2 linked regions of the Phyllobacterium zundukense genome follow. The protein of the gene in region 2 interacts with the protein of the main gene of each other region in a pairwise test. Links are inferred from orthologs where the notes say so. Each region holds a gene or a part of one and is shown on either strand. Other genes may lie near its edges.

Region 1 (4,609 bases), 710 kb from region 2 along the record:
TTCGGAAGGTTCATGCAGTCTTCGACACACAGGATAGAGCCGATTGCAGGCAGCTCATCCCTGCAGCGCATCTTCTATTGTGTGGCAGCGCTCGCAGTTCTGTCGCTGGGCCTTGCTGCTGCCGGCCGCTTCCTTGGCCACGGCATTTCGCTGGGCGGGCATACGGAAGACACGACCCTTCAGGAAATTGTCATTGGCAACACTGTGCTGGCGCTCCCTGCCAATATGATACGTTTCGACAGACAGCGGCGAGGCGGTGTCGCAGAGCGTGTCGATATCTATTTGCACTGGCCTGACATGCAAGGCTACCGACCAGAGTTCATTCAGGATTTCAATGGTTCCGGCCCGGAAAAACGGCTGTTGTTCGTGACCTTCGAGCCACGTGCCATCTCCCAGGACATGTCAGACCGCTATGGTCCGATCTACAGCACGTTGACGGATGGGCCCGGCGTCAAGGGTCCGGCCGGTTTGACCATTCAGACGCTTCAAACCGAGAGTGGATTTGTCAATGAGGAGCTGATTGTCTCGCCGCAGCGCGCAGGAAAAGCGCCATTCGTGGCGCGCTGCCTCGATATCGAAACATCCAGGAACAACCTTGCATCATGTCAGCGGGATATTTTTGTCGGTGAAGATCTTCAACTAACCTATCGCTTTCCAAGGGAAATGCTGAACGATTGGCAGCAGATCGACCTGCAAATGCAGGCGTTTGCCCAAGCCCATATCAAGGGGCTGAAGTGACGCCGGTACGGCGTCACTCAAAACGGTCGAGCTGATCAGAGATCCATCTCGAGGATGGCCATGGAGAAATTGTAGGAGAGCTCGCCCTCGTCTTCATCCTTGTAGATCAGGCCGAGGAATTCATCGCCGAGATAAAGTTCGGCTGAATCGTCCTTGCGCGGCCGAGCCTTCACAGTGAGTTCCGTGTTTCTGAATGTGCGCTTGAAATAGCTGTCGAGTTTTTTCAGTTCTTCGGGTTTCACTTGAGGTCTCCTGTCGTAATTGGCTAGCGGCTTTTGGCATGCGAAAGTCCGCCCTGTAAAGGGCAGATTGCAACCGTGCTGCCGCGTGGAGACCTCTGCGGCCGCCTTTAATCGAAGTTGGTGACGAGCTGGTCCATGGCGCGGGAGGGTTCAGCGCAGCCTGTCTCACCGACAATCCGGGCGGGAACCCCAGCGACGGTGATATTGTGCGGGACCGGCTTAAGAACGACCGACCCGGCAGCGACTTTCGAGCAATGACCGATTTCGATATTGCCAAGAATCTTTGCCCCGGCTCCGATCAGCACGCCATGACGGATCTTCGGATGACGATCGCCGGATTCTTTGCCGGTGCCGCCAAGTGTAACGCCCTGCAGGATAGAAACATTGTCTTCGATGACGGCGGTCATACCGACGACAATGCCGGTCGCATGGTCAAAGAACACGCCCTGGCCCATTGGCACCTGCGGATGAATATCCGTCTGGAAAACAGAGGACGAACGGCTTTGCAGATAGAGCGCAAAATCCTTGCGGCCTTCGTTCCACAGCCAGTGAGCAAGGCGATGGGTCTGGATTGCCTGGAAGCCCTTGAAATAAAGGATAGGCTCGATGAACCGGGTGCAGGCCGGATCGCGGTCGTAGACGGCCTGGATATCAACCCGCAGGATTTGCGACCAGGACGGGTTTGCTTCCAGCATCGCCGTAAAGGTTTGCCGCAACAGTTCCGACTCCATATCCGGGTGATCGAGACGCTGGGAAATCCGGTGGATCACCGCCTCTTCCAGTGACTGATGATTGAGGATCGTCGTGTAGAGGAACGTCGCCAGGAGCGGTTCGTTACGGATCGTCTCTTCGGCTTCCGCACGAATGGAAAGCCAAATCGGATCCATCTGCTTGACCGATCCGGTCATTTTTATCGGACTGCTAGCGGACATTTCCTACTCCGGGCATTTGGCCAAAATTCGTGCTCTAGAATTCAGCATACGGCAAAAATGATTGCTTGACACTCCAATTTCCAGAGCCCTCAGGCAAGAAATTTTGAAGCAATGATCGATTTGCCTGAATATCACGGTCTCATTGAAGAGTTGCCATAGCTCATGCAGCACTGTCGTGCAAGGAACGAACAGGTGGACGACCATGTTCCCTTGCCCGTGTCAGATCGCAATTGGCTGATTATTTGCTCACAGCGGATGGCGCTTGAGGAAGTCCAGGACAGCCTGCTTGAACACCTTGTCGCCAACGGCAAGCATATGATCGCGATTGGGGATATCGATTGCCTCGCCCTGCGGCATCAATTCCGCAAGCCGGTGCGGACTTCCGCCAATATCGTCCTTCGTGCCCACGGCGACGAGCGCGGGCTGGGTTATCCGCGCCATGTTTTCGGCGCTGATCTCTTCCTTGGACGTGATCACGCAGGCGGCCAGCGCAATCTTGTCGCTCTTGGTCTTGTCAGCAAACATGCGGAACATCTTGCCACGCGGGTGAGAGATTGCCTCCGGATCATCCGCCATGAGCGCTTCGGCGATCGGCGACCAGTCGCCGGCGCCTTCGACCATGCCGATGCCGAGGCCACCAAAAACCAGGTCGTGAACCCGTTGGGGATGTTGCAGCGCCAGGAATGCACTGATGCGGGCGCCCATGGAATAGCCCATGACATGGGCGGTCTGGATGCCAAGGTGGTCGAGCAGAGCAGCGGCATCACCCGCCATCAGGGTTGGCGTGTAGACCGACTTATCGTGCGGCTTGTCTGATTGGCCATGGCCGCGATTGTCGATCGCAATGGTCCGGTACCCCGCCGCAGTCAGCGTCGGTATCCAGCCGGGCTGCACCCAATTGTAGAACGCCGATGATGCAAAGCCATGGATGAGCAGGACGGGTTCGCCCTCGCCTTCGTCGAGATAAGCGAGCTTCAATCCGTCATTGTCGAAAAACTGCATGTCCTGGCCTTGCTAGTGCCCGATGGCTTCAATAGCGGGATGCCGCACCTTGTCACCAATTGTCAAGCCGAGGCGTTTTGCCGTTCCCGCTTTTACCTCCACAACAAAACGAACGGGACCGCCCGAAGAGATGGTGGAGCGGGAAAACGGGACCGCATTTTCGCGAATGGCGGATGTGCGGCCCTTTTCATCGAGGAAGAGCATATCGAGGGCTGACGGCGTATTCTCCATCCACATGGTGACCAGGCGGGTGTCATCGAAGATGAACAGCATCGCGCTGTTGTCCTTCAAATCCTTGCGGAACATCAGGCCGCGCTCGCGCTCCTCATTCGTGTCGGCAATCTCAACGCGAAACGGCACATCGCCCTTGGCCGTATTGACGGTCAGCGGCGCAGGGTCGATGGCAAGGTGCATGGGCGCCTGATCGAGCGCTAATGCCGGAATTATCGAAAATAGGAGAAAAACCATACCGGCCAGAACTGATTTCAGGCGGGACATCGTTGGGTCTTCAGTGCGAAGACGGCAGCTGCGTGCCGATATCCGGATGAATTTCGGAAGCCATCAGGCCCTTGTCGCCATGGCCGAAGCGGATCAGCACGACCTGTCCCGGACGCAGCTCGGTCAGGCCGAAATGGCGGAGTGTTTCCATATGGATGAAAATATCCTCGGTACCCTCGCCGCGCGTGAGGAAACCGAAACCCTTGGTGCGGTTGAACCACTTGACCAGAACGCGCTCGAGCCCGCTCGACGGCGTCACCGTGACGTGGGTGCGCACCGGCGGCATTTCCGTCGGATGAACCGCGGTCGAGTTGTCCATGGACTTGACGTGGAAACACTGCATACCGCGTTCGCCCTGCTTGACTTCGCAGACGACGCGCGCGCCTTCAAGTGCGGTTTGGAAACCATCGCGCCGCAGACAGGTAACGTGGAGAAGGATGTCAGGAAGATCAGTGTTGTCAGGCACGATGAAGCCGTAACCCTTGGCCACGTCAAACCATTTTATCGCGCCCGCAACCTCGATGAGGTCCAAATCGTCTCTTAGACCTTCGTCATCGGGGGAACGCTGGGCTGATACTGGTCTGTCCGACATGAAGCTAGCCCCTCCTCTCCTGCAGGAAACACTGATTCTCTTGCCGAAGAATAACACCTGACCAAGGCCATAGAGCAAGTATCATCTGTTGGTTTTGTTGAAAACTACACGCAAAACTGGTGTTTATCCTCAACGGCGTTTGTTGGCTTAAACCACAAGTTTGTGAAGCTAAATATTAAGTGCTACGAAATGCGGGGTGGTTCGTAACCCATCGGCAGGGTCGAACGCCACCACCTTTCAATTCCCGTGAAAAGAAACCAAGGGCAAAAGATGCGCTATCTTCACACAATGGTCCGTATCCGCGACATCGATGAATCGCTGGATTTCTATTGCAACAAGTTCGGTCTGGAAGAAGTCCGCCGCACGGAAAACGAAAAAGGCCGGTTCACGCTCATCTTCCTCGCAGCCTCGGAAGACAAGGGCAGATCGGCCGCAGAACGGGCTCCGGAACTCGAATTGACCTATAATTGGGACCCGGAGGAATACACCGGCGGGCGCAATTTCGGTCACCTCGCCTATGTCGTCGACAATATCTACGAGACCTGCCAGACGCTGCAGGATAAGGGCGTTGTCATCAACCGCCCGCCGCGTGATGGCAACATGGC
Region 2 (6,236 bases):
AATGATGTGCGGGCAATCGAGCACATTCTTTCCGGTGAAGCTTCCGCCTCCGATCCCATTTACCGCCTTGCCAATGCGGTGCGCGACGGCGTTTCCGGCCAGGAAGAGTTGCGCCTGTCGCGCCCGCTGGATCCATCCCGCGAGCCCGTGCCGACCTGGTACCGGGTGAAGGCCCGCCCGGTTGCCGGTATCCCCGACCAGACCGCGCCGGTCTATGCTTGGCAGATCGCCGATATTTCTGCCGAGCGTGCCGAACAGGAACGCTATTTCCAGGACATCCAGGAAGCCATCGACCATCTCGATCATGCACCGGCCGGCTTCTTCTCAGCCGATCCCGATGGGCGCATCATCTATATCAATGCCACTCTGGCAGAGTGGCTCGGCGTTGACCTGACCCGGTTTACCCCGGGCTCGATGATGGTTCGTGAGATCGTGGCCGGCAATGGCATGGCACTGATCAACGCCGTCAAGACGGAACCGGGTACCAGCCGCAATACGGTCATCGATCTTGATCTGGCGAAATCCAATGGTCAGAGCCTCGCTGTGCGCTTCTATCACCGCGTTCAGGCGCAGCGTGATGGCAGGCGTGGACCCACCCGCACCATCGTCCTCAACCGCGCCGAGGGTGAGGATACGTCTGCAGCCTTGCGCGCCGCCGAAGTACGGTTCACGCGCTTCTTCAATTCGGCATCCATGGCGATTGCCGCTGTCGACGCAACCGGCAAGATCCTGCGCACCAATGCCAGGTTCCTCGGCCTGTTCTCGCCCGTTGTTGACCGCGATGACATCGACAGGCGCATCCCGCTCGAAACCGTCGTGCATGAACGCGATCGCGAGGCCTTTGACCGGGCGCTTGCGGCAGCCTTTGCCGGCCAGGCGGAGATTTCTCCCGTCGATACGGTTATCCCGGGCAATGAGGACCGGCATCTTCGCTTCTATATCAGCCCGGTCTTCGATGCGGGCTCGGAAGATGGCGCCGAGGAAGCGGCCATCGTTTCCGTGGTCGAGACAACGGAACAGAAGGCGCTCGAAGCCACGATGGCCCAAAGCCAGAAAATGCAGGCGGTAGGGCAGCTTGCAGGCGGTATCGCACACGACTTCAACAACGTCCTGACCGCGATCATCATGTCGTCGGACCTGCTTTTGACCAATCATCGTGCGTCGGACCCATCCTTCGCCGACATCATGAACATCAAGCAGAATGCCAATCGCGCCGCCTCGCTGGTGCGGCAGCTGCTGGCATTCTCGCGCCGCCAGACCCTGCGGCCGGAAGTGCTCAATCTGACCGACGTGATTGCCGATGTGCGCATGCTGCTGACGCGCCTTGCCGGCACCCAGGTCAACCTCAAGATCGAGCATGGCCGCGATCTGTGGCCGGTACGCGCCGATCTCGGCCAGTTCGAGCAGGTCGTGGTCAATCTTACCGTCAATGCACGCGATGCGATGCCAGAGGGTGGGGATCTGATCCTCCGCACGCGCAACATGAATGAGGCCGAGAGCGCCGAACTCAACTACCGCGATCTCGTTCCGGGCGATTACGTTCTGGTCGAGGTTGCGGACACCGGCACCGGCATGACACCGGAAGTGATCGCGAAAATCTTCGAGCCATTCTTCACGACCAAGGAAGTGGGCAAGGGAACGGGTCTCGGCTTGTCGATGGTTTATGGTATCATCAAGCAGACGGGCGGATCGATCCACGCCGAGTCAGAACTTGGCAAGGGTACGACATTCCGTATCTTCCTGCCGCGGCATGTGGAGGAAAAGCAATCCCCGATGCTGAACGCCGATGGCGAAGTCATCGTGACCGAAGTGCCGAGGAAGGAGAAGAAGACGGAAAAAGCCACTGATCTCTCCGGTTCTGCAACCGTGCTCCTGGTCGAGGACGAGGATGCCGTTCGCATGGGTGGTCTGCGGGCACTGCAATCACGCGGCTACACGGTGCACGAGGCGTCGAGCGGCGTCGAGGCGCTGGAAGTGATGAAGGAACTCGGCGGCAAGGTCGATATCGTCGTCTCCGACGTGGTGATGCCCGAAATGGACGGGCCGACGCTTCTGCGCGAACTGCGCAAGGAATACGGGGATATCAAGTTCATCTTCGTTTCGGGCTATGCGGAAGATGCCTTTGCGCGCAACCTGCCGGAAGATGCCAAATTCGGCTTCCTGCCGAAGCCGTTCTCGCTGAAGCAGCTTGCAACGGCAGTCAAGGAAATGCTCGAGAGCGAGTAGGTTTTGTAGATCGGCGGTGCGTGGTTCGACAAGCTCACCATGAGGGAGAATGGTGATTTGCAATCATTCCCGTGAGCGTTGCCGTTCCTGGCTCCCTGAAACCTCTCCACGTTCCTCATGGTGAGCTTGTCGAACCACGCACAAGACGCTGATTGCACTCACCAAGGGAACATGTCATCGCTCTGCGATAGAGGCTATTCCAGCCCTTCAAACAGCACCGTCGACAGATAACGCTCGGCGAAGGAGGGGATGACAACCACAAGGTTCTTGCCCTTGTTTTCCGGACGCCTGCCAACCTCTATGGCAGCGGTCAACGCCGCACCGGAGGAAATGCCGACCGGCACGCCTTCAAGCCGCGCCACGAGACGCGCATTGGCGAAGGAATCCTCGTTCGAAACCTGGATGACTTCATCGTAGATATGTGTGTCGAGAACTGCGGGCGCAAAGCCGGCGCCGATGCCCTGGATCTTGTGCGGGCCGGGATTCCCGCCTGAGAGGACCGGCGAATCCTTCGGCTCAACCGCAATGACCTGCACGTCGGGCTTGCGCTGCTTCAGCACCTGGCCGACGCCGGTGATCGTACCGCCCGTACCGATACCGGCAACGAAGATGTCGACCTTGCCGTCCGTATCGTTCCAGATTTCCTCGGCTGTGGTCCTGCGGTGGATTTCCGGGTTGGCCGGATTGTCGAACTGGCCGGGGATGATCGCATCGGGCGTTGTCTCGACGAGCTCATTGGCCTTGGCGATGGCGCCCTTCATGCCCTTGGCGCCTTCGGTCAGGACGAGTTCCGCACCGAGCAGCTTCAGCATCTTGCGACGCTCTACCGACATGGTTTCCGGCATGGTGAGGATCAAACGGTAGCCCTTGGCTGCTGCGGCGAAAGCCAGCGCGATGCCGGTATTGCCGGAGGTCGGTTCGACAAGGGTGGTCTTGCCCGGCGTCGCCTTGCCCTGGGCCTCGAGCGCTTCGATGAGCGCAACGCCGATACGATCCTTGACGCTGGAGATGGGATTGAAGAATTCGAGCTTGGCCAGCAGATTGGCGCCGACGCCCTTTTCCTTGGCCAGTTTGTCGAGACGGATAATGGGCGTATCGCCGATCGTGTCCACAATGGAATTGTAAATGCGGCCACGGCCGGGTTTGCGCGCGTTATCGTTGCTCATCAATATTCTCCCAATGCTGGATTGCGTCGTGAACCGATCTTATGGGGCGCATCCGAAAATTCATAGTCGAAGCCGTGCGCAAACCATGTTTCAGTTGGAAAGGCCTACTAATATAGGCCTGCTGTTAGAATAATATTCCGGATCAAGAAGAGCGCCCGGCGATGGCCAAGGCCGCGCCCGCCATGAAGGCTGCGGCGGTACGGTTCAGCCGCTTGAGTGCCCGCGGCGAGGCGAGCAGCCCGCGCGCCTTTGCTGCCAGGGCCAGATAGGGCACCAGCACAACGAGGAGGACCAGGACCGTCAGCGCGGCCAGGATCGAATAATCGGCGAGGGTGATCGTGTGCAAGTCCACCAGAGTCGGCGTCAGCGCGATATAGAAGAGCATGGTCTTCGGGTTGCCAAGCGTCACGGCCAGGCCAGCAAGAACGGCGGAGAAGCCACTGCCGCTACTTTTCTTTGCCTCGATCTTTTCTGCCGAAATGCCGGACGTCCAGAAGCCCCAGGCGAGATAGGCCAGATAGGCAACGCCCGCCCACTTGATGACGAGGAAAACCGTGCCGAATGTCTGCGCGACCATGGCAAGCCCGAGCACGACCGCAGTCAGATAGGTGAGGTCTCCCATGATCAGCCCGAGCGACATGAAGAGCGAGGAGCGGAAGCCGGAGCCGAGCGCCCGTGCGACGAGGGCGGTTACACCCGGTCCTGGAATGGCGGCGGCAATGGCGAGTGCACCCGAATAGGCGACAAAACCGGCAAGTGTCATGATGAAACTCTGTTAATGAGGGTCGGCGGAGGCGGACGATACTCCTGCGCCTCCTTTCTGTCCATGGGGTCAAAAGCGGGGGATTGGGGCTTGAATCGCGTCCTTCGACTCTATAGTTTAGAATCATTCTAACTTGGAACGATGTCATGCTCAGCCGCTTTTTCGGTCACCGCCGCCACGACCTTCCGTCGCTATCGGAACAGCAAATCCTGGCACTCGCCATTTCGTCGGAGGAGGACGATGCGCGGATCTATCTCGCCTATGCGGATGGATTGCGCGACGATTTCCCGCAAAGTGCCAAGGTGTTTGAGGATATGGCAGAGGAAGAAAACAGCCATCGCCAATCATTGATCGATCTGCATCAGCAGCGTTTTGGCAGCCAGATACCGCTCATTCGCCGCGAGCACGTGAAGGGCTACCTTGAGCGCAAGCCAGACTGGCTGGTTCGCCCGCTCGGCATCGACAAGGTGCGGGAAATGGCGGAGAAGATGGAGGAGCAGGCCTACCGCTTCTATACGGAGGCGTTGAAACTTGTGCGTGACGCCTCGACGCGCAAACTGCTTGGTGATCTTGCTATCGCCGAAAAGGCCCATGAATCGCTGGCGCATCGCCTCGGCATCGAGCATACGCCGGACGCGGTGCAGCGGGACGAGAAGCAGACCGAGCGCCGGCAATTCATCCTGACTTACATCCAGCCCGGTCTTGCCGGCCTGATGGATGGTTCGGTGTCGACCCTCGCGCCAATCTTTGCCGCTGCCTTTGCCACCCAGGACACATGGCAGACCTTTCTCGTCGGTCTGTCCGCGTCGCTTGGCGCTGGCATTTCCATGGGCTTCACCGAAGCTGCGCATGATGATGGCAAGTTGTCGGGGCGCGGCTCGCCACTGAAGCGCGGTCTTGCCAACGGCCTGATGACGGCGATCGGCGGTCTCGGTCACGCGCTGCCCTATCTCATTCCAGATTTCTGGACGGCGACTACAATCGCGGCTCTGGTTGTCTTCGTGGAACTCTGGGCCATCGCCTATATTCAGCATCGTTTCATGGAGACGCCGTTCTTCCGGGCGGCCATACAGGTCGTGCTTGGGGGCAGCCTGGTCCTGGCAACAGGCATTCTGATAGGCAACGCGTGATTCTGTGACCGTCACAATAGCTGCAATTTCGCGCTGAATCAGACTTGAAATCCAATGGAAAAGGGCGAAATTGCGTCCTTTTCCCATTTTAGAAAATCGTTTTTACCCAACTGGTTAAGGCTAATTTTTCATGAATTCACCTGATTTTAACCAACGCCGTTCAGGAGGTGTTCATCTTTATGAGTTAAATTTTAGCTAATTGATCGCTACCGGCTTTGCCCGGCAAGCCAGAACCAAGAGACCAGAATGATGACCATGATTATCCAGCTGCGCGATACGCTTCGCGTCGTCCGCGAGTTCATTGTGCCGAGCTACCGGCCGGAACGCCACTATATGCGTGGTCCCGGACCGGCATGTGCCCAGCGCAACCACGGGATTCAGGCGTGATGGTAAACCCGCGCGTCAAGCGGAGCCTCATCACGGGCTCGCAACCCATAGTCACGCACAACGGACGCAATCCTCAGCCGGTAATCGGCAAAGATACCACCGCGACCGTCACGCTGGGCCATACGATGTTCCTCGGTCTGGCGCCAAGCCGCCACTGACGCCTCGTCGCGCCAGAAGGAGAGGAACAGGTAGCGGTTCTCGTTGGCAAGGCTGCGGAACCGCTCCACGGAAATAAAACCGTCCATCGTCTCCAGCAGTGGACGCAGATCTGCAGCCCTGTCGAAATAATCCTTGCCACGGCCCTCGGCGGGCTCCACTTCAAAAATCACTGCAATCATCTGATCAATCCTCCCTTCGTTCCCGTGACGAGACGCAGGAATGTGCGATCCTCGCGCCGGATGAACCTTTTCTCTTTGGCAAATTCATAATTGGCGCGGCCAATCGGATCGGACATGAGGCGGCTCCGATAAGCCTCGTATTCTGCGAGGCTTTCGATGTTGTAGGCAGCGTAAGCCAGTGTGGCCGAGCCCTCGTGCGGTGCGTAGTAGCCGATGAGGTCCGCGC

What was found. Proteins that work in one complex are often made in the same cells at the same time.
Region 1: the proteins of cysK (region 2) and cysE interact in binary tests that used the Escherichia coli proteins (3 or more experiments, as listed by UniProt). The link is inferred for Phyllobacterium zundukense from one-to-one orthologs.

The regions. Positions count from the first base shown.
Region 1 is NZ_CP017940.1:2,032,878-2,037,486, forward strand. What follows is about bases 1-2,937. They hold cysE (serine O-acetyltransferase), read right to left. Parts: upstream 1,913-2,937; coding sequence 1,088-1,912; downstream 1-1,087. Other genes in these bases: BLM14_RS10205 (hypothetical protein), read left to right, coding at 13-738; BLM14_RS10210 (DUF3126 family protein), read right to left, coding at 774-980; BLM14_RS10220 (alpha/beta fold hydrolase), read right to left, coding at 2,159-2,914; BLM14_RS10225 (DUF192 domain-containing protein), read right to left, coding at 2,927-2,937. In the rest of the region: more of BLM14_RS10225, read right to left, coding at 2,938-3,412; BLM14_RS10230 (cold-shock protein), read right to left, coding at 3,423-4,004; BLM14_RS10235 (VOC family protein), read left to right, coding at 4,275-4,609.
Region 2 is NZ_CP017940.1:1,319,006-1,325,241, forward strand. What follows is about bases 1,407-4,296. They hold cysK (cysteine synthase A), read right to left. Parts: upstream 3,393-4,296; coding sequence 2,421-3,392; downstream 1,407-2,420. Other genes in these bases: cckA (cell cycle histidine kinase CckA), read left to right, coding at 1,407-2,226; BLM14_RS06440 (LysE family translocator), read right to left, coding at 3,535-4,155. In the rest of the region: more of cckA, read left to right, coding at 1-1,406; iron exporter MbfA, read left to right, coding at 4,302-5,285; BLM14_RS30905 (hypothetical protein), read left to right, coding at 5,532-5,672; BLM14_RS06450 (antibiotic biosynthesis monooxygenase family protein), read right to left, coding at 5,663-6,010; BLM14_RS06455 (NIPSNAP family protein), read right to left, coding at 6,007-6,236.